DNA from 3 places in the Kribbella hippodromi genome. Region 3 is predicted to be linked to each of the others. Evidence: riboswitches for the same ligand, from Rfam matches in the RefSeq annotation. Region 3 holds a riboswitch; each other region holds the start of a gene.
What was found. A riboswitch is a leader RNA that binds a small molecule or an ion and turns the genes downstream of it on or off. The one in region 3 is predicted to bind ZMP and ZTP.
Positions count from the first base shown of each region.

Region 1: it holds a riboswitch for ZMP and ZTP, as region 3 does, so the genes downstream of both, ABD260_RS07790 (dihydropteroate synthase) here and ABD260_RS22715 (bifunctional 5,10-methylenetetrahydrofolate dehydrogenase/5,10-methenyltetrahydrofolate cyclohydrolase) in region 3, are expected to answer to the same signal.
Region 2: it holds a riboswitch for ZMP and ZTP, as region 3 does, so the genes downstream of both, ABD260_RS06785 (5-aminoimidazole-4-carboxamide ribonucleotide transformylase) here and ABD260_RS22715 (bifunctional 5,10-methylenetetrahydrofolate dehydrogenase/5,10-methenyltetrahydrofolate cyclohydrolase) in region 3, are expected to answer to the same signal.

Region 1 is NZ_BAAAPH010000004.1:170,725-180,676, forward strand. It holds gene ABD260_RS07740 (MaoC family dehydratase) at 1-254, shown strand, start outside; gene ABD260_RS07745 (hotdog family protein) at 251-691, shown strand; gene ABD260_RS07750 (acyclic terpene utilization AtuA family protein) at 716-2,512, shown strand; gene ABD260_RS07755 (DUF7508 domain-containing protein) at 2,509-2,823, shown strand; gene ABD260_RS07760 (acyl-CoA dehydrogenase family protein) at 2,820-4,004, shown strand; gene ABD260_RS07765 (cyclase family protein) at 4,024-4,965, shown strand; gene ABD260_RS07770 (thiolase family protein) at 5,043-6,188, shown strand; gene ABD260_RS07775 (MaoC family dehydratase) at 6,185-6,649, shown strand; gene ABD260_RS07780 (SDR family NAD(P)-dependent oxidoreductase) at 6,678-7,442, shown strand; gene ABD260_RS07785 (TetR/AcrR family transcriptional regulator) at 7,505-8,149, shown strand; ZMP/ZTP riboswitch at 8,159-8,247, shown strand; partial or broken gene ABD260_RS07790 (dihydropteroate synthase) at 8,361-8,609, shown strand.
Region 2 is NZ_BAAAPH010000003.1:386,162-396,113, forward strand. It holds gene ilvC (ketol-acid reductoisomerase) at 1-385, opposite strand, end outside; gene ilvN (acetolactate synthase small subunit) at 413-1,066, opposite strand; gene ABD260_RS06770 (acetolactate synthase large subunit) at 1,146-2,897, opposite strand; gene ABD260_RS06775 (CHAP domain-containing protein) at 3,313-3,873, shown strand; gene ABD260_RS06780 (class I SAM-dependent methyltransferase) at 4,004-4,729, shown strand; ZMP/ZTP riboswitch at 4,732-4,812, shown strand; gene ABD260_RS06785 (5-aminoimidazole-4-carboxamide ribonucleotide transformylase) at 4,832-5,746, shown strand; gene ABD260_RS06790 (phosphotransferase-like protein) at 5,736-6,275, opposite strand; gene ABD260_RS06795 (ubiquitin-like small modifier protein 1) at 6,423-6,758, opposite strand; gene ABD260_RS06800 (WD40/YVTN/BNR-like repeat-containing protein) at 6,783-7,874, opposite strand; gene ABD260_RS06805 (2-hydroxyacid dehydrogenase) at 7,886-8,818, opposite strand; gene ABD260_RS06810 (FAD-binding oxidoreductase) at 8,894-9,952, shown strand, end outside.
Region 3 is NZ_BAAAPH010000015.1:42,917-52,868, forward strand. It holds gene ABD260_RS22695 (lysophospholipid acyltransferase family protein) at 1-496, opposite strand, end outside; gene cmk ((d)CMP kinase) at 493-1,170, opposite strand; gene ABD260_RS22705 (prephenate dehydrogenase) at 1,283-2,356, opposite strand; gene aroH (chorismate mutase) at 2,428-2,796, opposite strand; gene ABD260_RS22715 (bifunctional 5,10-methylenetetrahydrofolate dehydrogenase/5,10-methenyltetrahydrofolate cyclohydrolase) at 2,837-3,697, opposite strand; ZMP/ZTP riboswitch at 3,717-3,801, opposite strand; gene ABD260_RS22720 (glycoside hydrolase family 84 protein) at 3,801-5,543, opposite strand; gene ABD260_RS22725 (nitroreductase family deazaflavin-dependent oxidoreductase) at 5,547-5,966, opposite strand; gene ABD260_RS22730 (NUDIX hydrolase) at 6,000-6,491, opposite strand; gene prcA (proteasome subunit alpha) at 6,629-7,549, opposite strand; gene prcB (proteasome subunit beta) at 7,589-8,431, opposite strand; gene ABD260_RS22745 (ubiquitin-like protein Pup) at 8,440-8,649, opposite strand; gene dop (depupylase/deamidase Dop) at 8,727-9,952, opposite strand, start outside.

The DNA of each region.
Region 1 (9,952 bases), on a different contig from region 3:
CCGACGGCGTACCGACGGCCGCGCTCCAGGATCTGCCCACCGAGGGCGTACGCGTGATGGGTGGCGGCGAGGCGATGGAGTTCCATGCCCCGATCACGGCGGGTACGACGCTGACCGAGCGCAGCGCGATGCTCGACGCGGAGCTCACCGACGGTGCCAAAGGGCCGGTCATCGTCGTCCGCTACCGGCACGAGTTCGTCGCCGCGGACGGTCGCGTCCTGCTGACTTCGACCCGAAAGGTGCTGCTCCGATGACCACCACGACCACCGGCCTCCGCTTTGGCGACGTCAGCGTCGGCGACCAGCTGCCCGAGCTGCGCCGGACCCCGACCCGGCTGCAACTGTTCCGCTACAGCGCCGTCACCTGGAACAGCCATCGCATTCATTTCGACGCCGAGTATGCCGCGTCCGAGGGCTATCCGGACGTGCTGGTCCAGTCGCATCTGCACGGCGCGTTCCTGGTGTCGCTGTGCACGGACTGGATCGGTACGACCGGCACGCTGCGCCGCCTTGAGGTGTCGGTCCGCAGGTACGCGGTGCCGGACGACGTGCTGGTCTGCACCGGCACGGTCACCGGCAAGGAGCGCGCCGCCGACGGTACGGGCCTGCTGCACCTCGAGCTGACCGAGACGCGTGAATCCGACCAAGTGCGCTGCGCCATCGCGACCGCCACGGTGGCTTTGCCGCTCTGACCCCCGACCGATGAGAAGGACACCATGAGCGATGACCGAGAGATCCTGCGGATCGCGAACTGTTCCGGGTACTACGGTGACCGGCTGTCCGCGGCCCGCGAGATGGTCGAGGGCGGTCCGATCGACGTACTGACCGGTGACTACCTGGCCGAGCTGACCATGCTGATCCTGGCGAAGAGCCGGCAACGCAAGCCCGGTACCGGGTACGCGACCACCTTCCTGACCCAGCTGGAGCAGGTCCTCGGCACCTGTCTTGAGCGCGGCATCAAGATCGTCAGCAACGCCGGCGGCCTGAACCCGGCCGGGCTCGCCGCCGAACTCGGGCAGCTCGCCGAACGGCTCGGGCTGCGGCCGCGTATCGCCCATCTCGAGGGTGACGACCTGCTCGACCGGCTTCCGGAACTGCAGCGAGACGGCCACCCGCTGGCGAATCTCGCCACCGGCCAGAGCCTCGCCGACATCCAGCCGGTGACCGCGAACGCGTACCTCGGCGGCTGGGGAATCACCGAGGCGCTGCGAGCCGGCGCGGACATCGTGGTGTGCCCGCGAGTCACCGACGCTTCGCTGGTCGTCGGCCCGGCCGCCTGGGCGTTCGGCTGGAAGCCCGACGACTGGGATCGGCTGGCCGGGGCGGTCGTGGCGGGGCACGTGATCGAGTGCGGTGCGCAGGCGACCGGCGGCAACTACTCGTTCTTCACCGAGCTGCCGTGGACAGGCCCGCTCGGCTACCCCATCGCCGAAATCGCCGCGGACGGGTCAAGCGTGATCACCAAGCACCCCGGCACCGGCGGCGCGGTCACGATGGAAACCGTCACCGCGCAGGTGCTGTACGAGACCGCGGCACCCGACTACCTGAACCCGGACGTGATCGCCCGCTTCGACACCGTCGAGCTGTCCGACGCCGGGCCGGACCGGGTCCGGATCAGCGGAACCCGCGGGCTGCCCGCGCCGGAGACCTCGAAGGTCTGCATCAACTACCACGGTGGCTACCGCAGCAGCGCCACGTTCGTGCTGACCGGCCTGAACATCGAGGCCAAGGCGGACTTCGTCACCCGTGCGCTCGATCAAGCGCTCGGCGGGCTGGACACCTTCGACGAGGCCGACGTACGGCTGCTCCGCACCGACCGCGCCGACGCCGCGAGCGCCCCGGGCGCCGAGGCCCGGCTGAAGGTGACGCTAAAGGACCCGGACGAGACGCGGGTCGGGCGCCGGTTCTTCAACGCGATCGGGGATTTCGGGATGGGCGGCTACCCAGGTATGTGGATCGATCAGGCGGATCGGGCAGCGAGCGCGTACGGCGTGTATTGGCCGGCCCTGGTACCAACCACTGCACTGAGCCCAGAGGTCGTGTTCGCGGACGGATCGCGGTTGCAAGTGCCGGCTCCCCCGCTGGAGCCCTATGCCGGATACCGCGCCGCTGCACCGACGGCGTACGCACCTCTCCTGGACGAAACCGTCCTGGCACCGCTGGGTTCGGTGATCGGTGCCCGCTCGGGCGACAAGGGCGGCGATGCGAACGTGGGCTTCTGGGCCCGGACCGACGACGGCTACGACTGGCTACGGAGCTGGCTCGATGTCGAGGCCTTCCGGAAGCTGCTCGCCGAGGCTGCTGATCTCGACATCGACCGGTACGAGCTGCCGAATCTTCGCGCGCTGAACTTCGTCGTCCACGGCCTGCTCGGCGACGGCGTCGCGTCGAGTACGCGGCCCGATCCGCAAGCCAAGGCCTTGGCGGAGTACCTGCGCTCACGCCACGTCGAGATTCCGCAGCGATTGCTGCCGGTAGATCTTCCGACTGACCAAGGGGTGACGGTTCGATGATCAGGCCCTGGTTGCCACTGACCGCGGCGAACCTCGCCGAAGTACCCGCCGCGCTGGGCGTGTTCGAGATCTCCGGCCCGGGTGGCGTGATCGCGGTCGAGTACGCCGGCGGCCACAGCAGCTTCGGCCTGCGTGGCCGGCTCGAACGCTGGCTCGACGATCGGCCCGGACTCACGTTCCGGTACGAGCGGACCAACGCCTACCTGTCCCGCTACCGCGAACTCGTCCGTGCTTTCGAGGACGAGCACGGCAGACCACCCGAACAACCGGCCGGTGCCGGATCCGAGCAGAGGCTGGAGGGAGACCGATGAGTTTGCCGGTCACCGATGTGCAACGCGACCTGATCGACCTGGTCCGGCGCTTCGTCAGCACCGAGATCGTCCCGCTCGAGTTCGAGCTGGACCCGGACGAGAGCGAGCTGAGCGCTCCCGTTCTCGAGCGGCTGGTCACCAAGACGAAGCAGATGGGCCTGTACAACATCGACGTCCCCGAGGAGTACGGCGGCGCGGGGCTCGACACCGTGACCCGGACGCTGCTGGCGATGGAGATGTCGCAGCACCGCGCCGGGCTGTACGCCCCGTGCTACGCCGCCTTCGGGCAGCCGGACATGGGCCAGCTGTACGACGGCACGGACGAACAGAAGGAGCGGTACCTGTACCCGGTGCTGCGCGCCGAGAAGAAGTCGTTCTTCGCGCTCACCGAACCGTCCGGCGGCAGCGACCCGGCCCGGGCGATCCAGACCCGGGCGAAGCGGGACGGTTCGGACTGGATCATCAACGGCAACAAGACGTTCATCAGCGGCGCGGACACCGCCGACTTCGGTCTGGTCTTCGCCCGCACCGGCGACCAGGAGTCCGGCCGCTCGGGCATCACCTGCTTCATCGTCGACGCGGACACGCCGGGATTCACCGTCCGGCGGGTGATCCACACGCTCCGTTCCGGGCACTGCCCGACCGAACTCACCTTCGAAGACGTCCGGGTGCCCGCCTCCGCGGTGCTCGGCGAGGTCGGGCAGGGGTTCGCGCTGGCAACCGAGCGGCTGACCAAGAACCGCATCCCGTACGCGGCCGGGTGTCTGGGCGTCGCGATGAAAGCGCATCGGATGGCCGTCGAGTACGCCGGGACGCGGTCGGTGTTCGGGTCCACGCTCGCCGAGCACGAGGGCATCCAGTGGATGCTCGTCGACAACGAGATCGACCTCCGGTCGGCGACGCTGATCACGCTCGACGCCGCCGAGCGCGCCGACAGCGGGCAGCCGTTCCGGACCGAGGTCGCGATGGCGAAGATCGTCGCCACCGAGGCGGCCGGCCGGGTGGTGGACCGGGCGATCCAGATCCACGGCGGGTACGGCGTCACCAAGGACCTGCCGCTGGAGCGGTGGTACCGCGAGCTGCGGATCCGCCGGATCGGCGAAGGCAGCACCGAGACCCAGAAGATGATCATCAGCCGGGACCTGCTCCGCGGCCGCTACCAAGGCCTGCTGGACCGCTGAGTATTGGGAGGGAGAAGCGATGAACGACAACCCAGCGTCCGGCGCGAACCGGCAGGTGGGCACGAGCCCGTACGGTCCCGAGGACCAGATCGGGCGGCTGAACCTGATGACGCCGGAATCCCGGCAGGCCGTGATGAGCCGGGTCGACGCGAGCCAGCTGTTCGATCTCTCGGTGGAGTACTTCATCGGGATGCCGTCCTGGCAGGCGATCGGCGATCCGCCGTACCAGTTCTGGATGACGCATTCGCCGCACGGTACCGAGGTCGAGGGCTGGCTGGGCATTCCGGCGGAGCTGACGAAGTACATCAGCTACTCGGGTGACTCGGTGCTGATGTACACCCACACCGGTACGCACATCGACACGCTGAATCACTACGGCTACCACGGCAAGGTCTACAACAACTTCACCGAACGCGAGCACCTCGGTTCGCGGCACTGGATGGTGAACGGCGCCGACAAGTTCCCACCGATCGCGGCGCGGGCGGTGCTGCTCGACTTCCCGGCGCTGCGGGGCGTCGACGTGCTGCCGGCCTCGTACGGGATCACGCCCGACGACGTGGACGAGTGCCTCGCCGCGGAAGGGCTGGAGATCCAGGAAGGCGACGTCGTCCTGATCCGTACCGGGCGGATGCGCTACTGGCCCGAGAAGGAGGCCTGGGGGGACAACCCGCCGGGGATCAACCGGGCGGCGGCGGTGCACCTGGTGAACCAGGGCGCGATGATCGTCGGCTCCGACACGTCCTGTCTCGAACAGGCACCGGCGAACGACGAGGACAACTTCACCCCGGTGCACACCTATCTGCTGGCCGAAGCCGGGGCGCCGATCATCGAGGCGCTCAATCTGGAGGAGCTGGCCGCGGCCAAGGTGTACGAAAGCGCCTTCCTCGCGGCCAACCTGCGGCTCCGCGGCGCCACCGGCGCGCCCTTGCGGCCCTGGGCCTTCCCGCTCCGCCAGGACTGAGTCACCCAGCGGTCCGCAGCTTCCGACGAAGCTGGCCTCAAACCACAGTAGATCCATGAATCAACTAGGAGTTTGGCATGCGCGACGCAGTGATCGTGGCGGCGGTCAGATCGCCGATCGGTAAACGAGCCGGCGTTCTCTCCGGCCTGCACCCGGCCGACCTGTCCGCCCAGGTACTCCAAGGGCTCGCGGCCCGCGCGGGCCTGGACCCGGCCCTGGTCGACGACGTGGTCTGGGGGTGTGTCGGCCAGATCGACGAGCAGTCGGTCGACATCGCGCGGACCGCCGTCCTGTCGGCCGGCTGGCCGGAATCGGTACCCGGCACGACCGTCGACCGGCAGTGTGGGTCGTCCCAACAATCCATCGCGTTCGCCGCCGCCGGTGTGATCGCGGGTCACTACGACATCGCGGTGGCCGGCGGCGTCGAGTCGATGTCCCGCGTCCCGATGGGCAGCACGTATCGCGACGGGATGCCGATCGGCGAGCTCTACGTGAAGCGCTACGGCGAGGGGATGCCGAACCAGGGCCTGGGCGCCGAGCGGATCGCCCGTCAATGGTCACTGAGCCGCACCGACCTGGACATGTACGCCGTACGGTCGCACCAGCGGGCGGCTCGTGCCGCCAAAGACGGACTGTTCGACCAGCAGATCGTGGCGATCGAAACCGCGGACGGCCTGGTCCGCGCCGATCAGGGCATTCGCCCGGACAGTACGGTCGAGGTACTGGCCAAGCTGAAGCCCTCGTTCCTGGACGACGGCGTGATCAGCGCCGGCAACGCCTCGCAGGTCAGCGACGGCGCCGCGGCGGTGCTGATCACCACCTCGGAAATCGCCGCGGCCCACGGCTGGACGCCGCTGGTCCGGGTGCACACCTCGGTCGTCGCGGGCAGTGACCCGAACATCATGCTCACCGGGCCGATCCCGGGCACCCACAAGGCTTTGAAGCGGTCCGGGCTGAGTCTCGACGACATCGGCGCCTTCGAGGTCAACGAGGCGTTCGCGTCCGTCCCGCTCGCCTGGCAGGCCGAGTTCGGCGTCCCCGAGGAGAAGCTGAACCCGCTCGGCGGCGCGATCGCGCTCGGGCACCCGCTCGGCGGCTCCGGCGCCCGGATCACCACCACGCTGGTCCATCACATGGTCGACCGCGGCATCCGGTACGGCCTGCAGACCATGTGCGAAGGCGGCGGGCAGGCCAACGTGACGATCTACGAGTTGCCGGCGTGACTCGTCGTTTCGCCGGCGTCGAGGCGCTTCGCGGCGCGATCGGGGAAAGCCTCGGCACCGGCGAGTGGCTCGAGATCGACCAGGACCGCGTCGACGCGTTCGCGGCGATCACCGACGACCGGCAGTGGATTCATGTCGACCCCGAGCGGGCGGCGGCGGGTCCGTACCAAGGCACGGTCGCGCACGGGTACCTCACGCTGTCGCTGCTGCCCGCGCTCGGGCGCTCGATCTTCACCGTCGACGGGCTCCGGATGGCGATCAACTACGGCCTGGACCGGGTCCGGTTCCCGCACCCCGTCCGGGTCGGGGCCCGCATCCGCGCCCACGCGACGCTGGCCGGCGTGACGGACACCGATGCCGGCCTCCAGGCCGTCGTCAGCTTCACGGTGGAGATCGACGGCGAGAGCAAACCCGCGTGCATCGCGGAGACCGTCCGGCTGCTGGTTCCGAGCCGGACCTGACCGACCCCCGACAAGGAGAGCAGGATCAATGGGACGCTATGAAGGGCGGATCGCCGTCATCACCGGCGGCGCCCGCGGGATCGGGCTGGGCATCGCCGGCCGGCTGGCCGCGGAAGGCGCCGGCATCGCGCTGATCGACCTCGACGAGACCGCGGCCGCAAAGGCCGTCGCCGGCCTGCCGCTGACCGGCGGCGCGAAGGCGATCGCGGTCGGCGCGGACATCAGCGACGGTACGGACGTCGCGGCCGCCGTCGGCCGGGTCATGGGCGAGCTGGGCGGGGTCCACGTACTGGTCAACAATGCCGGCGTCACGCGGGACAACTACCTGTTCAGGATGACCGAGGACGACTGGGACCTGGTGATGGATGTGCACCTGCGCGGTGCGTTCCTGATGAGCCGGGCCGTCCAGAAGCACTTCGTCGAGCAGCGCTACGGCAAGATCCTCAATCTCTCCAGTACATCCGCACTCGGCAAGAAGGCGCAGACCAACTACGCCACCGCGAAGATGGGCATCCAGGGCCTGACCCGCTCGCTCGGGATCGAACTCGGGCCGTTCGGGATCAACGTGAACGCGATCGCGCCCGGGTTCATCGTGTCCGAGATGACCGACGCGACCGCGGCCCGGCTGAAGCTGGACGTCGACGAGTTCCGGCGCCTCGGCGCCGAGAAGAACCCGGTGAAACGGGTCGGCGAGCCCGCGGACGTCGCCGCGGCCGCCGCGTTCATGTGCAGCGACGAGGCGTCGTACATCACCGGCCAGACGCTGTACGTCGACGGCGGCGCCAAGCTCTGAGAGGACCCGATGATTCCCGCTGTGGCCTTCGACGTGACCATCCGTCTCGGTAGTATGTCCGCATGAGGCAACCGAACGTCACCAGTCGTTCACAGGACCCCAAGCGTCAGATGGGCGCCCGCGAGATCCTGGACGCCGCCGCGCTCGCGTTCTCCGAGCGCGGCTACGCGGCGACGTCCATCGACGACGTCGCCGACGTCCTGGGCGCGACCAAAGGACGGATCTATCACTATTTCCGGACCAAGGGCGAGCTCTTCATCGGCATCCACCGCCGCGGCATCGAGTGGATCCTGGAGGCGATCGGGCCGACCGCCGAACGCGACGACCTGGAGCCGGCCGTCAAACTCCGGGAGATGGTCCGGCAGCACGCGCTGATGATGATGGAGCACCACACGTACATGGGCGTCGGCCAGTTCCTGATCGACATCCACCTGGCCGGCGAAGGCCGCAGCCAAGGCGCCGCGATGGAGGAGATCCTCCAGATGCGGCGGAAGTTCGAGGACTACTACGTCAAGGTGGTCGAGGAGGGCATCAAGACCGGCGCGTTCCGCGACACCGACGCGAACCTGATCGCGAAGGCGATGCTCGGCGCCGTGAACTGGATGCATGTCTGGTACCGCCCGGACGAGGCCCGCGACACCCCCGAGCAGCACGAACGCATCGCCGCCACCCTCGCCGACCACGCCATCCACGGCCTGGTCAAGTAGGTAAGGTGGCCGGTGGGTCGTGACTGGCGTCTGGATGGGTTCACCATCGGGGAGCGGCCTCGTCGGATGACGTCGTGCCGCGCGCCTGGGCTTCTCGGACTTTCCCTGGGAGGCACGGCGTGGACGGATTCGGTGGACCGGACGTTTGGGCAACGCGGCCCCGGGTGGTGGGGATCGTCAACGTCACGACTGACTCGTTCTCCGACGGAGCACGGTCCTCGCCGGGCTCGCGGAGATCAAGGCCCGGTACGGCTTGCCGGTCCTGATCTCGCCGTCCAGGAAGTCGTTCCTCCGCGCCCTGACCGACAGAGACCTCGTGGACATCGGCCCGGCAACCTTGGCCGCCGAGCTGTACGCAGCCGCTCAGGGCGCGGACTTCATTCGTACGCATGACGTGGCCGCGCTTTCGGACGCGCTCACGATCTTCGCGGCACTGGCCAAGCACCATGATGGGTCCTGACACGTCGTAGTCTCTGGTTGACAGTCGGTGCGACGGACGGGGAATCAGGCGAATGCAGGTTGTGCTCACCGTGGTCGATCCCGTGCTCGGCGTACGCGCGGATGTCCTCGTCAAAGCCGACGCCGAGACGAAGGTGTCCGCGGTAGTACCGCAACTGGTCGCCGCCGTCAGCGGGCTGTCGTCGCCCCCGGGGACCGCCTCGGTGACAAGCCTGCACGGAGCTCGCGTACAGCCTGCGATCTACGTCGGCAGCGCCCTGGTCGATCCCGGCGCCACGATCGCCGCCTCGCCGCTGCGTGAGGGCTCCGTTGTCAGCCTCGGAGACTCGCGTGGCTGTCTGCCCGCGGAACCGCAAGGGCTGATCGAGCTCCGCGTAGTCAGCGGCCCCGGCGCCGGCGGCGTTCACCGGTTGGGCATCGGAAGCTACACGATCGGCACCACGGCGGACTCAGCCGTACGTCTCGCCGGGGCGGGCATCCCGGACTCGGTCGGTACGGTGACGGTGACCACCTCGGGCGAGGTGACCTTTCGATCCGAGGTACCCGAATCCGCGCAGGCACCAGACCGGCCGCACGATCCAGCGGCCGGCCCGATCGTGCTCCCCGGCACCGGGACTGGCACGGATGTGGAGATGCTGCCGCCAGGTCATCGGGCCGCTTTGCTCGAGGTGGACCGCCGCCCGCAGACCGCTACGAACAAATGGTCCGGCCGGACCTGGGCAACCGGCTCGCAGCTGACTGTAGGACCGGTTGTCCTCGAACTGGCCGCAGTCCAGCCTCCCGATGCCTCGCTTTCCGCCGATCCCAACGGCGGAATCCTCGACTTCAACCGCCCACCACGGCTGCTGCCACCACCCAGGCGAACCGAATTCACCCTGCCGCCCGAGCCCGAGAAGCCGCGCCGGCAGAGCTTCCCGCTGATGATGATGGCCCTCCCCCTGGTCGCGTCGGTCGCGATGGCGGTGTTCCTGCGGCAGCCAGGCATGCTGCTCTTCGGGCTGCTCTCGCCACTTCTCTACCTCGGTCAGTACTTTCAGAGCCGCCGCGAAGGCAAGACGAGCTACAAGCAGCAGCTGGCCGAGTACCGGGACCGGAAGCGCCGGATCGAGGCCGCGGCGATGGACGCCCTCGCCGAGGAACGCGAGGCCCGCCGGCGCGACGTACCAGACGCGGCAAACCTGCTGCTGTTCGCGACCGGCCCTCGCTCCAGGCTCTGGGAACGCCGCCCGACCGACCCGGACTGGCTGGAGCTCCGGCTCGGTACGGCCGACCTGGACAGTGAGGTTGTGGTCGAGGACGCGACAAAGGACAGTCACGTACGGCGGCGTACCTGGACTGCTCCCG
Region 2 (9,952 bases), on a different contig from region 3:
CCTTCGGCGCGACCATGAAGACGTCCACCCCGGCCGGCGGCTTGATGTAGCCGAACCGGATGTTGAAGCCGTGCCCGAAGACCAGCGCGTCGCCGTCGACCAGGTTCGGCTCGATGGCCTCCTTGTACAGCTTGCGCTGCGCCGGGTCCGGAGCCAGCACGACGATCACGTCGGCCTCTTCACAGGCCTCGGCCGGCGAGACCACCCGCAGGCCCTGGGCCTCGGCCTTCGCCCGGCTCTTCGAGCCCTCGGGCAGACCGACCCGGACGTCGACGCCGGAGTCGCGCAGCGAGAGCGCGTGCGCGTGGCCCTGCGAGCCGTAGCCGAGCACGGCCACGTGGCGGCCCTGGATCACCGACAGATCGGCGTTGTCGTCGTAGAACATTTCAGCAGCCACTTCGGGCACTTCTCCTTAGTGTTGATTCGGTACGGCGGCAGCGGTCCGGCCCGGCGGCGGCGCCGGGACCGGGTGATGCGGATGCGGACGCTCGCGCTCGGCCGGCGGCCGGGCCTGGACATTCGGCGGACCGGACGCGACATGCGGCGGCGGCACCGGGACCGGCCGCAGGTTCCGGTCGGAGATCGAGCGGCTGCCCCGTCCGATCGCCACCATCCCGGACTGCACCAGCTCGCGGACGCCGAACGGTTCCAGCACCCGGAGCATCGCTTCGAGCTTCTCCGGATTGCCGGTCGCCTCGATGGTGATCGCGTCCGGTGCCACGTCGACCACCTTGGCACGGAACAGCTGGACGGTCTCCAGCACCTGCCCGCGGGTCAGGGTGTCCGCCTTCACCTTCACCAGCAACAGCTCCCGCTGTACGGTCTGGGCCGGTTCGAGCTCGACGATCTTGATCACGTTCACCAGCTTGTTCAGCTGCTTGGTGATCTGCTCCAGCGGCTGTTCGTCCACGGTGACCGCGATCGTCATCCGGGACACCTCGGGGTGCTCGGTCGGCCCGACCGCGAGCGAGTCGATGTTGAACCCGCGCCGCGAAATCAGCGCCGCCACCCGGGCGAGTACACCATGCTTGTTCTCGACCAGAATGCTCAATGTGTGTTTACTCATCGACGTCCTCGCTTCGCTCCGGGCGCCGATGAGGCACGAGTGGGCTGTGTTGGATTGGTGCCTTCGCTTCGCTCAGTCACTAGAGCTCCTCGCCTTCCCAGGCCGGGGCCATGTCGCGGGCGATCTGGATCTCGTCGTTGCTGACGCCGGCCGCGACCATCGGCCAGACCATCGCGTCCCGGTGCACGACGAAGTCGACCACGACCGGCGCGTCGGTGACCGCCATCGCCTTCTCGATCGTCGCGTCCAGCGACTCCTTGTCCGAGCAGCGCAGCCCGACGCCGCCCATCGCCTCGGCCAGCTTGGCGAAGTCCGGAATCCGGGTCGAGTGCAGGTCGGTGTTCGAGTACCGCTTGTCGTAGAACAGCGTCTGCCACTGCCGGACCATGCCCAGCGACTGGTTGTTGATCACGGCAACCTTGATCGGGATGCCCTCCAGCGCGCAGGTGACGAGCTCCTGGTTCGTCATCTGGAAGCAGCCGTCGCCGTCGATCGCCCAGACCGTCTTCTCCGGGCGCGCGACCTTGGCGCCCATCGCGGCCGGCACCGCGTACCCCATCGTGCCGAGACCGCCGGAGTTCAGCCAGTGACCCGGCTTCTCGAACGGCAGGAAGTGCGCGGACCACATCTGGTGCTGGCCGACGCCCGCGGTGTACACGGCGTCCGGGCCGGCGATCTGGCCGATCCGCTGGATCACGTGCTGCGGTGACAGCGTGCCGTCCTCGGGCTCGTCGTAGCCGAGCGGGTACCGGGCGCGGACGGCTTCGAGCTGCTTGCGCCAGGCCTCGTACGACGGGGTCTGGCCGGTGTTCGCGATCTCGGTCCGGAGCGCGGCGATCAGGTCGGTGATGACCTCCTTGCAGTCGCCGACGATCGGCACGTCGGCGGCCCGGTTCTTGCCGATCTCGGCCGGGTCGATGTCGGCGTGGATGACCTTCGCCTCGGGCGCGAACGAGTCGAGCTTGCCGGTTACCCGGTCGTCGAACCGCGCGCCCAGCGTGATCAGCAGATCGGAGCGCTGCAGGGCACCGACCGCGGACACCGAGCCGTGCATGCCGGGCATCCCGAAGTGCAGCTCGTGCGTGTCCGGCAGCGCGCCGCGCGCCATCAAGGTGGTGACGACGGGGATGCCGAGCAGCTCCGCGAGTTCCTTCAGCTCGGCGCTGGCCCGCGCCCGGATCACGCCACCGCCCACGTACAGCACCGGCTTCTCGGCCGCGGCGATCAGCCGGGCCGCCTCGCGCACCTGCTTCGGGTGCGGGCGGGTCACCGGCCGGTACCCCGGCAGCGACAGCTCGGTCGGCCACTGGAAGTCGACGCCCGTGGTCTGCATCGCGTCCTTGGTCACGTCCACCAGCACCGGGCCGGGCCGGCCGGTGGAGGCGATGTGGAACGCCTCGGCGATCGTGGTGGCGATCTCATTCGGGTCGGTGACCAGGAAGTTGTGCTTGGTGATCGGCATCGTGATGCCGCGGATGTCCGCCTCCTGGAAGGCGTCGGTCCCGATCGCGGCACCGGCCACCTGACCGGTGATCGCGACCATCGGCACCGAGTCCATGTACGCGTCCGCGATCGGCGTCACCAGGTTCGTCGCGCCCGGACCCGAGGTCGCCATGCACACGCCGACCTTGCCGGACGCGGCGGCGTACCCCTGGGCGGCGTGGCCGGCGCCCTGCTCGTGACGTACCAGGATGTGGCGGATCTGGGTCGAGTCGAGCATCGGGTCGTACGCCGGGAGGATCGCGCCGCCCGGGATGCCGAAGACGGTGTCCACTCCGGCATGTTCCAGTGCGCGGATCAGAGCCTGTGCCCCGGTCAGCTGCTCACTCATGAGTGCCTTCCCTCAGTCCTGTCACGATGTGGCCTTGATGGCTTTTTCGCGACCGATCCATCCTCGCTCGTGGCCGTTCCCGCCGCGCTACTGGGTCCCAGATAGTCGCATTGGCAACAAAAAACCCCTTCCGCCGGTTGGCTGAAGGGGCGCGCTCGACTCAGTGGTCGCGTCAGTCGGCGCGCCGCACAAGTACGAGGAGAATCGATCGCATGTAGGCATTATTCGCCGACAGACGGCGATCGGGTCAAGTTCAACGGCTCAGCGTCTCGTACTTTGAGACCACTGTCTTATGGGTGGACCTTCGGCGAATTAATACCACTGTAATGGTGGTTCATCGTTGGTTAGTCACATACTGGTTTAGAGAGATCGCTTGAAAGTTTTATACCGCCCCCTCTCCAGATCGGAGTGACCCATGCGACTCGCCCAGTGCTCCCGCCCCCGGTTATCTCTGCGGCTACTGCTCGCCGCTGTGCTGATCGCGTTGTTCAGCTCGGTGGCTCTGTCCGGCCCGCTGACCGCCAGCGCCGCCGACACCAGGACCACGATCGTGAACGCCGCCAACGGCGAAGTCGGCCAGCAGGAGACGCCGCCCGGCAGCAACTGCAACCCGTACGGCCCGTGCGAACCCTGGTGCGCGCACTTCGCCACCTGGACCTGGCGCCAGGCCGGCATCAACATCCCCAACTACGGCTTCACCGGTGACATCTACACGTGGGGCCAGAACAAGGGCCGCGCCCACTCCACCAACACCGGCATGCAGCCCGGCGACATCGTGCTCTACGGCACCGGCCCGCAGAACACCGACACCAGCGTGCACACCGGCGTCGTGGTCGCCGTCGCCTCCAACGGCTACATCACCACGGTCGAAGGCAACGCGAACAACCAGGTCTCCAAGTACGGCCCGTTCGACCCGAAGCGCGCCAAGAACGCCGGCCGCCCCGGCAACATCTACGGCTGGGTCTCCGCCCTGTAACCCCGCCCACCCCAAGCCGATGCGGGCGCTCGCCCCGCCCGCATTGGCTTGCCCCCTGAGCTGAAGGGTTGCCCCCTCGGATTCTCAGGGGGCAACCCTTCAGTTCAGGGGGCAGGCTTAGGGTTTCGGCGTGGATGCGGATGCGTACGGGGATGTGCGGTTGGTGGGGCTGTACGACTTGGACAATCCGGCCGGGGAGGATCATGCGTACTACCGGGCGCTCGCGGCTGGTACGCGGAAGGTTCTGGACTTCGGGTGTGGGACCGGGCTGCTGACGCGTTCGCTGGTTGCGCCTGGGCGGGTGGTGATCGGGGTGGATCCGAGTCCGACGATGCTCGGATACGCGCGCCGCCGGCCGGGTGCGGATGTGGTTCGCTGGATCGACGGTGACTATCGCGCGGTCGAGCCGGGCGGGGACGTGGATCTCGTGGTCAGCAGTGGAAACACCATGATGCATGTGAGCGGGGCGGATCATGTACCGGCGCTGAGTGCGCTTGCGGGGGCGCTGCGGTCCGGCGGGATGATCGCCTTCGAGTCACGGCACCCGGCGGCGCGCGCGTGGGAGCAGTGGACGCGCGAGGCAACGGACGGCGAGCGCGACACACCGGTCGGCCGGCTCCGCGAGTGGCTCGACCTGATCGAGGTCGCCGACGGACGGGTGGTCTTCGACGCCCACAACGTTTTCCCGGACGGCACCGTCGCCGTGTACCGGAACGTGCTGCACTTCCGCTCCCCCGCCGAGATCACGACCGATCTCCGGCGCGCTGGTTTCACGGACGTGAAGATCGACGGCGGCTGGCACGGGGAGGCGCTGACGGACGAGTCCCGCCTGCTGGTGGTCCGCGCGCGGAAGTAGGGTGGAGGTACCGCGACTGGCGAGGGTGGAGTACCACCGGGGAGCGGGTTACCTGCAAGGCGTCGTCCGCCTGGGCGCCTCCGATTTCGTCGGAGGTTTCTGATGCATTTGCGCTACGGAATGAATCCCCACCAAGCTGCTTCGTTCACCCCCGTCGGCAGTCCACCGTTCAAGGTGGTCGCGGGCGAGCCGTCGTACATCAATCTCCTCGACGCACTGACCGGTTGGCAGCTCGTACGCGAGGCAGCGCGTGCGTTCGGCGTACCAGCAGCCGCCTCGTACAAGCACGTGTCACCGGCCGGGGCCGCGCTGGGTGAGACAGTCACCGCCGCGTACGAACGGGCGCGCGACGCCGACCCGAAGTCGTCGTACGGGGATTTCGTCGCGGTGTCGCATCCGGTGGACCTCGAGCTGGCCGGCGTACTGAAGCGGGTGGTGTCGGACGGGATCATCGCGCCTGGGTACGGCGAGGGGGTGGTGGAGGTTCTGGCGGCGAAGAAGCGCGGTACGTATCTCGTGCTGGAGGCCGATCCAGACTTTGAACCGCCGGCTGAAGAGGTGCGCGAGGTGTACGGGGTGCGGTTGGTGCAGGAGCGGGATGCGATTCCGCTGGCCGTCGATCAGTTTGACGCGGCGGTGCCGGACGGCGCGCGGCAGGATCTGTTGCTGGGGATGATTGTTGCCCGGTATACGCAATCGAACACCGTGGTGATGGTGAAGGACGGGATGGCGATCGGGATCGGGGCGGGGCAGCAGTCGCGGGTGGACTGTACTCGGCTGGCCGGTGAGAAGGCGTTGCTGTGGTGGTCGCGCCGATCGGCCGAACCGTTGACGGGGGTGTCGATGGTGTCCGACGGCGCGTTGCCATTCACCGACAACGTCGAGGAGGCAGCGCGGTTCGGTGTCGCGCATATCGCGGAGCCGGGTGGGTCGATTCGCTCGGCCGAAGTCGCGGCCGCGTGCGCCGAAAACAACATCACCTGGTCACCGACCGGGGTGCGACTCTTCAGGCACTGAGCAGGTAGGTGCCTGCGGCAACTGCTTTGCGTACGGCAGCGGCTGTCTCGGCGGCGTCCAGCGTGGTGGTGTCGAAGGTGTGCGACTCCAGTGCACCGAGGTCGGCGAACTGACCATGCAGGCCGGTCAGGGCCTCAGCATCTGTCAGCTCGACACCGCCGCGCGCCTGGCCGCGGCGGAGGGTGGTGGCCAGGTCCGGGCGCAGCACCACGTACGACATCGTCCACTGCCCTTCGACAGCCGCCCGGCGGTACGGACCGAGGAACCACGGGCCGATGACCCCATCCACCACCACGTCGTACCCGCCGCGTGCGTACACCGCCACCGCCGCCACGATCGCATCCACGACAATCTCATTCTGCCGCTCCGCACCGGGCAGGTACGGTTCCACGAACCCGGTCCGGATCGCGCGGAAGAACTCGTCGGTCGTCACATGCACCGTCGGTCGCGCCGCCCCGGTCGCCAGCAACCGGCCCACGGTCGTCTTGCCCGAACCTGACGGACCGGTCAGGAGCAGTACGTCACTCATGCGACCAGACGCTAGCCCGGCCAACCGCGGAACCCCCACCTATTTTGTCGCCAGCAGGAGCCTCCTCCCGCGGCGCCGGTGGCGGACAGCCCGCACACCTCGACCGCGGGGTAGTCGCGTTCGACTTCGACTGCCGACGAGCGGTTGTCAGCCGCCGGCGACGCTGGGGAGGATCAGGAGCTCGTCGCCTGCCGACAGCGGGGTCTGGAGGCCGGACAGGTCGCGGATGTTGTCGTTGCCGAGGTAGATGTTCACATGTCGCCGGACAGCACCCTGCTCATCGGTCAGCCGGCGCCGCAACGCCGGGTGCTGCAGCTCCAGCGCCGCGAACACCCCGGCAACAGTCGCCCCGCCATCACCCACGACCTCAACCTCAACCCGGTCCACGTCACCCGCGAACGGCCGCAGCACAGTAGGCAACCGCACCACAACCCGCGAAACCGCCGCCTGCTCCCCACCCATCACACCACCACCATCACGCATCGCACCGTCATCACAAGAACGCCGTCACACGACCGCGGCGCGCACGGTGAGGATGTCGGGCAGATGCCGCGCAACCTCGGTCCACGTATCGCCCGCGTCCGCGCTCGCGTACACACATCCGTCCCGTGTCCCCACGTAAACCCCCGCCGGATCAGCGGTATCGGTGGTCATCGCATCCCGCAGCACCGGCACGTACGACACGTCCGGCAACCCAGCCGTCAACGCTTCCCACGTCGAACCGGCATCCCGCGACCGGTACACCCGGCACTTCGCGTCGGGCGGAACCCGATTCCCGTCCGCGATCAGCGGAAACACGTACACGGTCTCCGGCTCGTGCGGATGCACGACGATCGGGAACCCGAAGTCCGACGGCAGCCCGTCCGCGATCGACTTCCAGATCGCCCCGCCGTCATCCGACCGGTACACACCATGGTGATTCTGCGCGAACATCCGTTCGGGTACGTCCGGATGCCCCGCCAGCTTGTGCACGCACTGGCCGAACTCCGGGTCGGGATCGGGCATGAAGTACGCCTTGATGCCGTGGTTCGCGGGCGCCCAGGTCGCTCCGCCATCACTCGTCTGATAGACACCACCGGTCGACATCGCCACGCTGAGCCGGTCCGGGTCGGTCGCATGCGGCAGCACGGTGTGGACGGCCTGCCCGCCGAAACCGGCGTCCCATTCGGTCCGGTGCGGGTGATCCCACAGGCCGCGGACCAGCTCGAACGTCACTCCCCCGTCGGTGGACTTCCACAACGCGGACGGTTGCGACCCGGCGTACACGACGCCTGGCTGGTCGGCCGGCGCGGGCTGGATCTGCCAGACCCGCTCGAGCGACGCGCCGGCGTCGGCCGGGAACCCGATCGAGCCCTCCGGCGGCTCGGCCCAGGTCGCGCCGAGGTCGTCGGAGTGGAAGACCGCCGGCCCCCAGTGCTCACTCGTGCCGCCGACGAACAGCCGTGGTCGCTCGCCGCGGGTGTCGACGCCGACCGCGTACACACCCTGCATCTCGAACTCCGGCACCGGCCCGTCCAGCCGCCACTCCCGGCGGCCGGCATCGCTCCGGCCGATCCACAGGCCCTTCTTGGTCCCGATCAGCAACACTGCCTCGGACATCGTTGTCCTCCCTACCTCGGCGGCCCGGCTACTACATTGATCAACGGCTCCCCCGACGCGTACCGCGCCAGCTGCGCGCGCACCAGCCGCGCCACCCGCGGCGCGAACGCCGTCGAGGCACCACCGCGATGCGGATTGATCAGTACGTTCGGAGCAGACCACAGCGGATGTCCGGTCGGCAACGGCTCGGGATCGGTCACGTCCAGCGCGGCGCTGATCCGGCCCGTCCCGAGCTCGGCCAGCAACGCCTGCGTGTCCACCACGACACCACGAGCGACATTCACCAGCAGCGCCCCGTCCTTCAGCTGGGCCAGGAACTTCGCGTCCACCATCCGCGTCGTTTCCGGCGTCGCCGGTGTCAGCAGCACGACCACGTCCGCTCGCGGCAGCAGCTCCGGCAGCTCGGTGAAGGGGTGTACGCCGTCCCGCGCCCGCCGCGCGACCCGGATCACCTCACACTCGAACCCGGTCAGCCGGCGCTCGAGCGCTTCGCCGATCGCGCCGTACCCGAGGATCAGCACGGTCCGGTCGGCCAGCGAGTCGTCGACCTGGTCGTACGACCCCGGCCAGACCTGCCGCTCCTGGTCGCGGACGGCCCGCGGCAGCCGCCGGTACGAGGCGAGGATCAGCCCGACCGCCAGCTCAGCCGTGGACGCGTCGTGGACGCCCCGCGCATTGCACAGCGTCACATCGTCGGCGACCCGGGACTGAACGTTCTCGAACCCGGCGGTCTGCAGCTGGACGACCTTCAGCGCGGGCATCTCCCGGACGATGTCGAACACGTCACCGCCGCCCATGTAACTGGGCACGTAGAACTCGACCTCGGCGAGCGACTTCGGCCGCTCGGCGCCCGAGTACACCTCCACGTCGAAGCCCGCGGGGACGCCGCCGAGGAACCCGTCCGGGTCCGCCCAGGGGAGCCATGCCTTCACCACATCAGCCATGGAACGAACCTACTCGGCCGCTCCGACAGTTTGAACTCCCGTGCCAGACCGTGAGCACCGTCGTACTCTGGATCGGTGCCTTCGACATCGGATGTTGCGGCCACGCTCGCTCACGATCAGGCCGTCGGGCGGCTGCGGGAGTCCTATCAGCGCATCCCGCCAGGTGCCCCCGTACGGCTCGCGAAGCGCAGTTCGAACCTGTTCCGCCCGCGCACGGCCGTCGACACGCCGGGCCTGGACGTGTCGAACCTGACCGGCGTGATCGCGGTCGATCCGGCCGCGCGGACCGCCGACGTCCAGGGCATGTGCACGTACGAGGACCTGGTCGCCGCGACCCTGCCGTACGGGCTGACCCCGATGGTCGTACCACAGCTGAAGACGATCACGCTCGGCGGCGCGGTGACCGGCCTCGGCATCGAATCGTCCTCGTTCCGCGCCGGGCTGCCGCACGAGTCGGTGCTCGAATTGGACATCCTCACCGGCGCGGGCGAGCTGGTCACGGCGCGGCCGGCCGGCGAGTACGCCGACCTGTTCCGGATGTTCCCGAACTCGTACGGCACCCTTGGGTACGCGACCCGGCTGCGGATCGAGCTGGACAAGATCTCGCCGTACGTGGCGTTGCGGCACGTACGCCTCGGACTGGACGAGCTGGCTCCGGCCATCGAAGCGATCGTTGCCGACGGCATGTACGACGGTGAGCCGGTGCACTTCGTTGACGGCGTCGCATTCAGCCCGGCGGAGGCGTACTTGACGCTCGGCCGGAACAGTGACGCGGCGGTGCGGACCAGCAAGTACACCGGTCAGCAGATCTACTACCGCTCGATCCAGCAGCGGCAGCAGGACTTTCTCACCGCGCATGACTATCTCTGGCGCTGGGACACCGACTGGTTCTGGTGCTCGGCCGCGTTCGGCGCGCAGCAGCCGCTGGTGCGCAGGCTGTGGCCGAGCCGGTGGCGGCGCAGCGACGTTTTCCACAAGATCGTCGGCTTCGAGAACCGGCATCAGTACGCGGCCCGGCTGAACCGGCGCCGCGGCCGGCCGGATCGTGAACGTGTCGTCCAGGATGTGGAAATCCCGGTCAGCCGGCTGGCCGAGTTCCTGCGCTGGTTCGACGCCGAGGTCGGGATGCGGCCG
Region 3 (9,952 bases):
TACCCATCAGCGCGACCGGCAGGATCGGCGCCCCGGTCACCATCGCCAGGTACGCGACCCCGGTACGAATCCGGCTGAAATCGCCCGGTCCCCGGGTGCCCTCCGGGTAGATGTTCAGGACCCGGCCGTCGCGCAGCACCTGGATCGACCTCCGGACCGCCAGCGGGTCGTACGAGCGCCGGTCCACCGGGATCTGGCCGATCCGCCGCAGGAAAACGCCCTGGAACCCGCCGAACACCTCGATCTTGCCGAGCTGATGCAGCATCCGGGGCGCGACCGCACCGAGCAGCGGAGCGTCCAGCAGGCTCAGGTGGTTCGGCGTCATCAGCAACGGACCGGTCATCGGAAACCGGTCCTCGTGGTGAATCGTCAGGTTGTACTTGCGGAAGAAGTACGGCTTGGCGAGCTTCCGCATCGGCAGCGCCAGCCGGTACGGCAACGGCGGCAGATCGTCCGTCCGGGGCAGCTCCTTGTGCCCGGTGATCTCCGCCGTCATGGCACGTCCCGGGTCTCGGCCTCCTTCGCGAGGCGGCTGATCGCGTCGATGACCTCGTCCAGGGACAGGTACGTCGAGTCGATGGTGACCGCGCCGTCGGAGGCGACCTGGAACTCGGACACGGTGGCGTCGTCGGCGTCCCGCCGGACGATCTGGTCGCGGAGCTGCTCGGCGGTCACCGAGCCCGCCGCCAGCTCGGCGCCGCGGCGGGCCATCCGGGCGTCCTGGTCGGCGGTCAGCAGCACCTTCAGCTCGGCCTGCGGCGCGACCACTGTGGCGATGTCGCGGCCCTCGACGACGATCCCGCCGGTCGGCTGGGCGGCGTCGATGATCGCGCGCTGGCGCCGGATCAGCTCCTTGCGGACCTCGAGGTTGGTGGCGATCTTCGACACCACCGCGCTCAGCTCCGGCTCCCGGATCGCGGCCGCCACGTCCGTCCCGTCGGCGACCACGAACTGGTCGGCCGGGTCGGTGCTGAGCTCCAGCCGGAGCTCACGAGCACGTTCGGCGACCGCCTCGGTGTCGTCCAGGTCCAGGCCGCGCTCGACCGCCGACCAGGTCACTGCCCGGTACATCGCGCCGGTGTCCAGGTACCGCAGGCCGAGCCGGGTGGCCACTCCGCGGGCGGTACTCGATTTCCCGGAGCCGCTCGGGCCGTCCACAGCGATGATCATGCCCCGAAGATTACCTTCGAGCAGGGACAAGTTCGGCACCGTACCCCAGCGCACCGATGACGGCTTGTGCGACCGCTGGCGCGCTACAACACGCCAGCGGCCAAATAACCCGCTAGCGGTGGACTACCCAGCCGCGGTCGGTGAGGACGGTGACCAGTTGGTCGACCGAGGTGGGCTTGACCGCCAGCTCGACCTCACCGACGGGGCGGCCGGGGCTGTGGTCGATGCGGAGGTCTTCGACGTTGGCACCGGACTCGGCCGCGTCCGCGAACAAGCGGGCCAGCTGACCCGGGCGGTCCGGGATCGTGACCAGAACGGTGACCAGCTCGATGTGCGGCGTGCCGTGCTTACCCGGCACCCGGACCGCGCCAGATGCGCCCTGACCGAGAATCGCGGTCAGCTCGTCCGCCGCCTCTTCCTTGCCCAGGGCAACGAGCAGCCGATCGAGCTCACCGCGGATCTGCTCCAGCAGGCCGGTCAGCGCGGTCGAGTTCGCGGACACGATCTGGGTCCACAGCTTCGGATCACCGGCCGCGATTCGCGTCACGTCCCGCACCCCCTGACCGGACAACTGCAGATGCGACGACGGCGCGTCCGTCAGCGTGCCGGCCGCGAGCGCCGACATCAGATGCGGCAGATGCGACACGCGAGCCACACCGAGATCGTGGTCCTCGACCGACATCTCGACCGTCCGCGCACCTGCAGCCTCGGCCAGCCGCCGGACCAGATCAACCGCTTCGGGGTCGCTGGTCTCATGCGGCGTGATCGCCCAGGTAGCGCCGTCGAACAGGTCGGCGCGCCCAGCCAGCGGGCCGTTTCGCTCCGAGCCGGCCATCGGGTGACTACCGACGTACCGGCTGAGATCGCCGGTGAGCCGGCGCGTATCCGCGAGCGGCTTGGACTTCACGCTGGCCGCGTCGGTGACGATCGCCCCGCTGCGCTCGGTCAGCTCGAGCTGCTGCGCGATCACCGTGCCGGCATGGTCGGGCGGTACGGCAACGACGACCAGCTGTGGTTCGAGCTCGACCGACCGTGATCCGGCGCCGATCCGCTCGGCCATCAGCGCGTTGTCGGCGTTGCCGTCGACGAGTTCCACGACCACGCCGAGCCGGGCCAGCGCGAGGCCGATCGACGTACCGATCAGCCCGGTCCCGACGATCCGGACCGGGCCACGCAGCTCACTCACCGCACGACTCGCTCACGGCGGCTTCGCTCACGATGGCTTTGGTCACGGCGGTCGCGTTCACTGGATCTCGCTCACTGGGCGCCGGTCAGATCCGGACGCAGCGCGACCGCCCCGTGCAGGTACACGTGCTGGATCTTGTCCCGCGACCGCGGCGTCTCGGTGTGCAGCATCAGCCGCACCACCCGGGGCAGCGCGTGCGGGACCGGGATCTCCTGCATGCACATCAGCGGTACGTCGGTGAGCCCGATCTGCCGCCCGGCGACGGCGGGAAACTCCGACCGCAGGTCCGACGTGACGGTGAAGAGGATGCTGATCAGGTCCTCGTTCTCCAGATCGTTCGCCTCCAGGACCGCCTTCACCAGCTCCGCGGACCGCTCGAGCAGGTGCTCGCGCTCGTCGACGTCCAGCTGGGTGGCACCCCGGATCGCCCGTACCGCCACGTCTCGCCTCCTCAGGCCATCACTCGCTGTCCCCCCAAGCCTAGGCCAAGGTGGTCAAAGACTGGACAGCCGTCTCAGCCGCGTCCACTGTCTGCTCCAGCAACAGGGCGATCGTCATCGGTCCGACCCCGCCCGGAACCGGCGTGATCAGGCGCGCCACCGCGGCCGCTTCGGCGAAGTGCACGTCGCCCAGATTGCCCTCGTTGTACCCGGCATCGACCACGACCGCGCCCGGCTTCAGCCAGTCACCGCGGACGAACTCCGGCTTCCCGACGGCCGCGACCACCACATCTGCGGTCCGGACCAGCTCGGGCAGGTTTTGGGTACGGGAGTGCGCGTACGTGACCGTCGCGTTCGATGCCAGCAGCAACATGCCGGCCGGCTTGCCGAGGATCGGACTGCGGCCGATCACGACGGCGTGCGCGCCTTCCAGCGGTACGTCGTACGCCGCCAGCAGCCGCATGATCCCGCCGGGTGTCGCGGACCGGAAACCGGGATCCCCGAACGCCATCGCCGCGAACGACCGCATCGTCACGCCGTCCACGTCCTTGGCCGGGTCGATCGCCTCGAAGGCGGCCCGTTCGTCGATCTGCGCGGGTACGGGGTGCTGCAGCAGAATCCCGTGCACGGCCGGGTCCTCGGACAGCTTCCGGATCTCCGCGACCAACTCGTGGGTCGACGTTTCGGCGGGCAGCACGACGCTGACCGAAGCGATCCCGGCCTTCTTCGACCGGTTCTGCTTCATCCGTACGTAGGTGGCCGACGCCGGGTCGTCACCCACCAGCACGGTCGCGAGGCACGGCTGGACGCCGGTCCGCTCCTGCAGCGCCCGCGCCCGCTCCGCCGCCTTGGCCACCATCTCGGCGGCGAGGTCGGTCCCGATCATCAGTTCAGCAGTCATCCGCGCACCTCTGTCATCGTCAGGGTGCCCAGGCGCGCGGCGAAGCCGGATGGCAGACCGTTCCCCGGTGGTGATCCACCTCAGCGCCAGTCGCGGTCCGGTGTCAGGGTACCCGGCTGGTCACCTCGGCGATGAATGCGTCTGCCACTCCGTCGCCGATCCGGGGATGCGTATTGGAGTGCGGAACGCGGATGTCCCGGATCGCTTCGGCGCGGTCGGTCAGGTGCCGGATCTCCGCTCGTGCGGTCGCGACGGCCGACTTGTTGCCCTCCGCCTGTGCCTCCAGCACGCGGAGCGCCTGGCGCAGGGCTTGACCCCAGTAGAACGACGCGTCGAGCCAAGCATCCGCCTCGTCGGCGTAGGCGGGGTCGATCAGGCCGGCGCGGAGCTGAGCCGGTGCGTTCTCGATCGCCTCGAAGTACGGCTCGAGGCCGGCGATCGCGCCGGCCAGGTCACCCGCCTCCCAGGTCGTACGAAACGCAGCCAGGTTCCCGGCCAGGACCGGTGCGTTGGCCAAGTGCAGCATGCCGTCGTACGTGGTCAGGTCCGCGAACACCTCCAGCGCACGGATCGTGTCCTCGTCTCCCCCGGCGCGTTCGGCGATCGCCCGGTGCCAGGACGCGTGCGCGTCGTACGCGGCCGGCTTCCAGCCGAACTCGGCGAACGAGTAGAGCGCGAGCTTGCTGACCGCGGCCTGGTTCATCGGGTTCGAGATCACGCCGACGACCTGCTCCGCCAGTGCAGGCTCACGACCGGTGTACGCGGCCAGCAGGATCCGGCCGTGGGCGTAGTCGTTGACCGGGTAGTTGTCCCAGATCAGGATGTCGTGCCCGAACACCGCCTTCGCCGCGGCCGCTTGTGCGCTCGTGATCTGCTCCGGCACCACCGCGGTTCCGGTCCAGTGCACGATCACGGCCGGGTCCATCCGCTCGCGCAAGGCCTGTTTGTACGGTGATTCGTCGACGTTGTAGTACTCCGTCGGCACCATTTGCAGCGGCGCGACATCCGGCTTCGTGGCGATCCACTCGCGTTGAACCCGATTGCACAAGTCCGCCTGCGCCGTACCCGCCGCGCCGCCACCGGTGCCGTACTTCTCGGCGTCCTCGGGGCAGTGCCACGTCTCGTACTCGATGTCGTCGAGCGGGACGTTGAACACCCGCACGCCCAGCTCGTACAACGCCTCGAACTTGGCGACCAGCGCCTGGTAGTCCTCGTCCGACGTGTACCGGATCGAGAGCCCCGGCGAGAGCGCGAAGGTGAAGTCGACCTTGTTGCGGCTTGCTCGCTCGATCAGCTCGCCCAGCTCGGCGAGTTTGTCCGGCGGGTACGGGTCGCGCCACTGCTCGCGGTGAAAGGCGTCATCCTTCGGCGCGTACTGGTACGTGTTCATCCGGTGCGCGCCGAGATAGTCCAGGTGATCCAGCCGATCGGCGTGCGACCAGGGCGTGCCGTAGAAGCCTTCGATCGAGCCGCGATAGCGCAGCGTCGGCCAGTCGCGGACCTCGACGCCGTCCACCTCGTTGCCTTGGACAAGCTCGTCGAAGGTCAGCGCGGCGTGGTACGTCCCGCGTGCGTCGACGCCGTCCAGCACGACGTGATTGGCGCCGACGGCAACGACGTACCCCTCGGCAGGCAGGTCCGCGGCCGGCCGCACGTCGAGGCCGGTGCCGCCTAGGTGGATGGTCACGGCCGCTTCGCCGTCCACAATCGTCCGGACAGCCGCGCGGGTCAGGGTCGCGCGGACCAGCCGCTCGGCGTCCGGATCGGTGGTCGGGCCGTGCAGCAGCCCGACAGTGTCCCCGAGCGCGAATCCATCCGGGCGGCTGCTGCGCTGCTGCGGCTCCATGGTCTAGGCGCGGCGCAGCTCGAGGACCGGGATGGTGCGGATGCCGGCGGTCTTCACCTCGTACTCGGCGAAGCCCGGGTAGCGGCGCGCCTGCTCGGCGTAGATCCGGTCCCGCTCGTCGCCGGTGACGTCACGGACAGTCACCTTGTACGTCTCCGTACCGCGCTCGATCGTGCCTTCACCGGCCGCGACCAGGTTTTTGTACCATTCCGGGTCCGTCGGGGCGCCGGCCTTGCTGGCGAAGACGTACACGGTGTCCGGGTCGTTCTCGTCGGCCAAGTACATCGTCGGGGCGACGTACTCCTGGCCGCTCTTCCGGCCGCGGTGGTGCAGCAGGGTCATCGGGGCACCTTCGAAGTTGCCGCCGACCTTGCCGTCGTTCGCGCGGAATTCCTCGATGATGCTCGCGTTCCAGTCAGCCATCACAGTCCTCATTCGGTGAGAGATCTCAGGGATTCACAGCAGTCCTGCATGGTCCAACGCAAGATAGGCCGCATCGATGCCCGTCATCGCACCCGGAGTGCGGAGTTCGGTACGGAATGCGTCCACGGTCAGCTCGACCGGTACGCAATCCTCGGCCTCGTCCAGCTGCTGCTTCCCGTCCGGACGGCAGCCGCGGGCGATCCCGACGTACTTGCGGAACGTCGAGGACGCACCGGACCACTGCCAGCCGACCACGTCGAGCGTCTCGCAGGTGTACCCGGTCTCCTCCTCGAGCTCGCGGGCACCGGCCACCGCGACGTCCTCCCCCGGCTCCACCAGACCGCCCGGCAGGTTCGTCACGATGCTGTCCGGACCGGCCCGGAACATCCGGATCGTCACAATCCGCCCCTCCGGGGTCAACGGAAGCACCGTGATCCCGGCCGCAATCCCTTCCTCCGACTTCGGGCCGAACACGTCCCACTCGACCTCGGTCCCGTCCGGCATCCGGTACCGCCGCAGCTTCACCGTCAAAAACCGCTGAAACCCCGGCTCCTCCCCCAGCAACTCCCACGCAACAGGATCCTCGGGCCGATCCGTGGGTAACCCCGGAAACGGCTCAGCCGCCACGTTGTCGGTGGCGGCTGAGGCGTTCTGCTGATCCGTCACAGCGGACGGTTGTCGTCGTCGGGGTCTTCCGGCGGCGCGATCGGTGCGTCGTCGTCGGCCGAGCCAGCACCGGACGCGCCGGACCCAGCCGAACCACCGGAGCCGGACGAACCACCGGCACCGGCTGACCCGTCGGCCCCGGCCGCCGAGCCGTCGTCGCTCCCGGCGCCTGCATCGTCGCCGGACTTGCCAGACTCTTCCGAGGTGCCGGCTGCCGGACGGGAGTCGGTCAGGATGCCCGCGAGCGTCTCCTCGGACATCCGTTTGAACTTGCGGACCTGCGTCCGGGTCCGGTCCAGCACCGCGACCTCGAGCTGGTCCGGAGTCAGCTCCCGGACCTCGGTCCCGTCGTGCCCGAGCGCGTCGACGGCCAGCCGCAGCGCCCCGGCCAGCGAGATCCCGTCGCTGTAGTGCTCGCCGATGTAGTCGGCGACCTGCTCGGCCGCGCCACCCATCACCGCGTACCCACGAACGTCCGCGATCGACCCGTCGTAGGTGAGCCGGTAGATCTGGTCCTCGGCCGCGCTGGCACCGATCTCGGCGACCAGGATCTCCACCTCGAGCGGCTTCTCGCCACCGGAGGAGAAGATCGCGCCGAGCGTCTGCGCGTACGCGTTGGCGAGCGCCCTTCCGGTGACATCCCGCCGGTCGTACGAGTACCCGCGCATGTCCGCGAGCCGGACCCCGGCGATCCGCAGGTTCTCGAACTCGTTGTACCGGCCGACGGCGGCGAACGCCATCCGGTCGTAGATCTCGGCCACCTTGTGCAGCGCGGGCGAGCGGTTCTCCGCGACGAACAGGATGCCGTCGGCGTACTGCAACGCGATCGCGCTGCGGCCCTTGGCGATGCCCTTCCGGGCGAAGTCGGCCCGGTCCCGCATCAGCTGTTCGGGCGAGACGTAGAACGGAACGCTCATCGAATCTGTCGTCCTCTAATCAGTCGATCGGGCAGGTGGTCAGGTCAGGGACGCCGAGGCCGGGCCGTCGGGCCGGGTGTGCCGTTGCGACCAGGCCGCGTCGACCAGCGCCGCGACCTCGTCCTCCGGCAGCCGCCGGTAGCCGTGCGCGGTGACCACGCCGACCACCGGGAAGATCCGCCGCAGCATGTCCGGGCCGCCGGTGGCCGAGTCGTCGTCGGCGGCGTCGATCAGGGACTGGATCGCCACCGTCACGCAGTCGGTCTCGGACAGGTCCTCGCGGTACAGCTTCTTCAGCGCGCCGCGGGCGAACAGCGAACCCGAACCGACGCTGTAGAAGTGGGTCTCCTCGTAGCGACCACCGGTCGGGTCGTACGAGAAGATCCGGCCACCCTTGATGTCCTCGTCGTAGCCGGCGAACAGTGGCACCACGGTCAGGCCCTGCATCGCCATCGGCAGGTTGCCGCGGATCAGTGCGCTCAACCGGTTCGCCTTGCCGTCCAGGCTCAGCGTGGCGCCTTCGAGCTTCTCGTAGTGCTCGAGCTCGACCTGGAACAACCGGACCATCTCGATCCCGAAGCCGGCCGAGCCTGCGAACGCGACCGCGGAGTACTCGTCGGCGGGGAACACCTTCTCGATGTCACGCTGGGCGATGATGTTGCCCATCGTGGCCCGCCGGTCGCCGGCCATCACCACGCCACCGGGGAAGGTGGCGGCGACGATGGTCGTCCCGTGCGGGACCTCACTGGACAGGTCACCCTGGCCCAGGGACCGTCGTCCGGGCAGCAGGTCGGGCGCGTGCCCGGCCAGGAAGTCCATGAACGACGAGCCACCTGGGGTCAGGAAGGCTTCCGGCAGCCGGCCGGAGGCATCAGAAGTCATCGAGCGGTTCACTCCCCACCCTTTTGCACGAATCCGCGGACGAACTCCTCGGCGTTCTCCTCCAGGACCTCGTCGATCTCGTCCAGGATCGAATCGACGTCGTCGTCGAGCCGTTCCTTGCGCTCCTGGACATCCTCCGACGCCTCGACCTGCTCGACCTCTTCCTCGGTCGACGAACGCTTCGGCTGCTTGTGCTGCTGACCGCCGTCCTTCGCCATCTGGCCCACCTCCTAGAACCGCCGCCCGCGCCGCCCGCCCAACCGGCCGGCGCGGTGTTTCTCCGTATACGGCGACCCTACCCGGCGGCACCCCCAGTAATGGTGCGAACCAGGTCACTTGCGGTGTCGCATTGGTCAAGAAGTTGCCCGACATGCGCTTTGGTGCCCCGCAGCGGGTCAAGGGTGGGGATCCGCTGCAACGATTCCTTGCCCGGCAGATCGAAGATCACCGAGTCCCAGGAGGCCGCGGCGACCTGCGGCGCGTACTGCTGCATGCACCGGCCGCGGAAGTACGCCCGGGTGTCGGTGGGCGGATGCGCGACCGCCATCCGGATCTCCTCGTCGGTGACGACGCGCTGCATCCGGCCGGATTTCACCAACCGGTAGTACAGACCTTTGTCCGGACGAAGGTCGGCGTACTGCAGGTCGACCAGGTGCAGCTTCGAGTCGTCCCAGTCCAGGCCGTCGCGATCCCGGTACTGCTGGAGGAGCTTGTACTTCGCGACCCAGTCGAGCTGGTCGGACAACCCCATCGGATCGGTCGCGAGCTGGTCCAGGACCTGCTCCCAGCGGTGCAGCACGTCCTTGGTCTGCCGGTCCGCGTCGTCGCCGTACTTGTCCTCGACGTACTTCCGCGCCTGCTCCAGGTACTCCGTCTGCAGCTGGACGGCGGTGATCTTGCGGCCGTCCTTGAGGGTCAGCAGATGCGTACACGACGGGTCGTGGCTGACCTCGTGCAGCGTGGTCACCGGCCGGTCGACGCCCAGGTCGTCGGTCAGCCAGCCGTCCTCGATCATCGCCAGCACCAGCGACGTGGTGCCGACCTTCAGGTACGTCGAGATCTCGGACAGGTTCGCGTCGCCGATGATCACGTGCAGCCGGCGGTAGCGGTCCGGGTTCGCGTGCGGTTCGTCGCGGGTGTTGATGATCGGCCGCTTCAGCGTCGTCTCCAGGCCGACCTCGACCTCGAAGTAGTCGGCTCGCTGGCTGACCTGAAAGCCGTGCGTCGCGCCGTCCTGACCGATCCCGACCCGGCCGGCCCCGGTGACTACCTGACGGCTCACGAAGAACGGGGTCAGATGCCGCACGATCGACGCGAACGGTGTCGACCGGCGCATCAGATAGTTCTCGTGCGACCCGTACGACGCGCCCTTGTTGTCGACGTTGTTCTTGTACAGGTTGAGTTGGGGCGCGCCGGGGATCAGCCGGGCCTGGCGCGCGCCCTCCATGATCACCAGCTCGCCGGCCTTGTCCCACACCACCGCGTCGCGCGGGTTGGTGGTCTCGGGCGCCGAGTACTCCG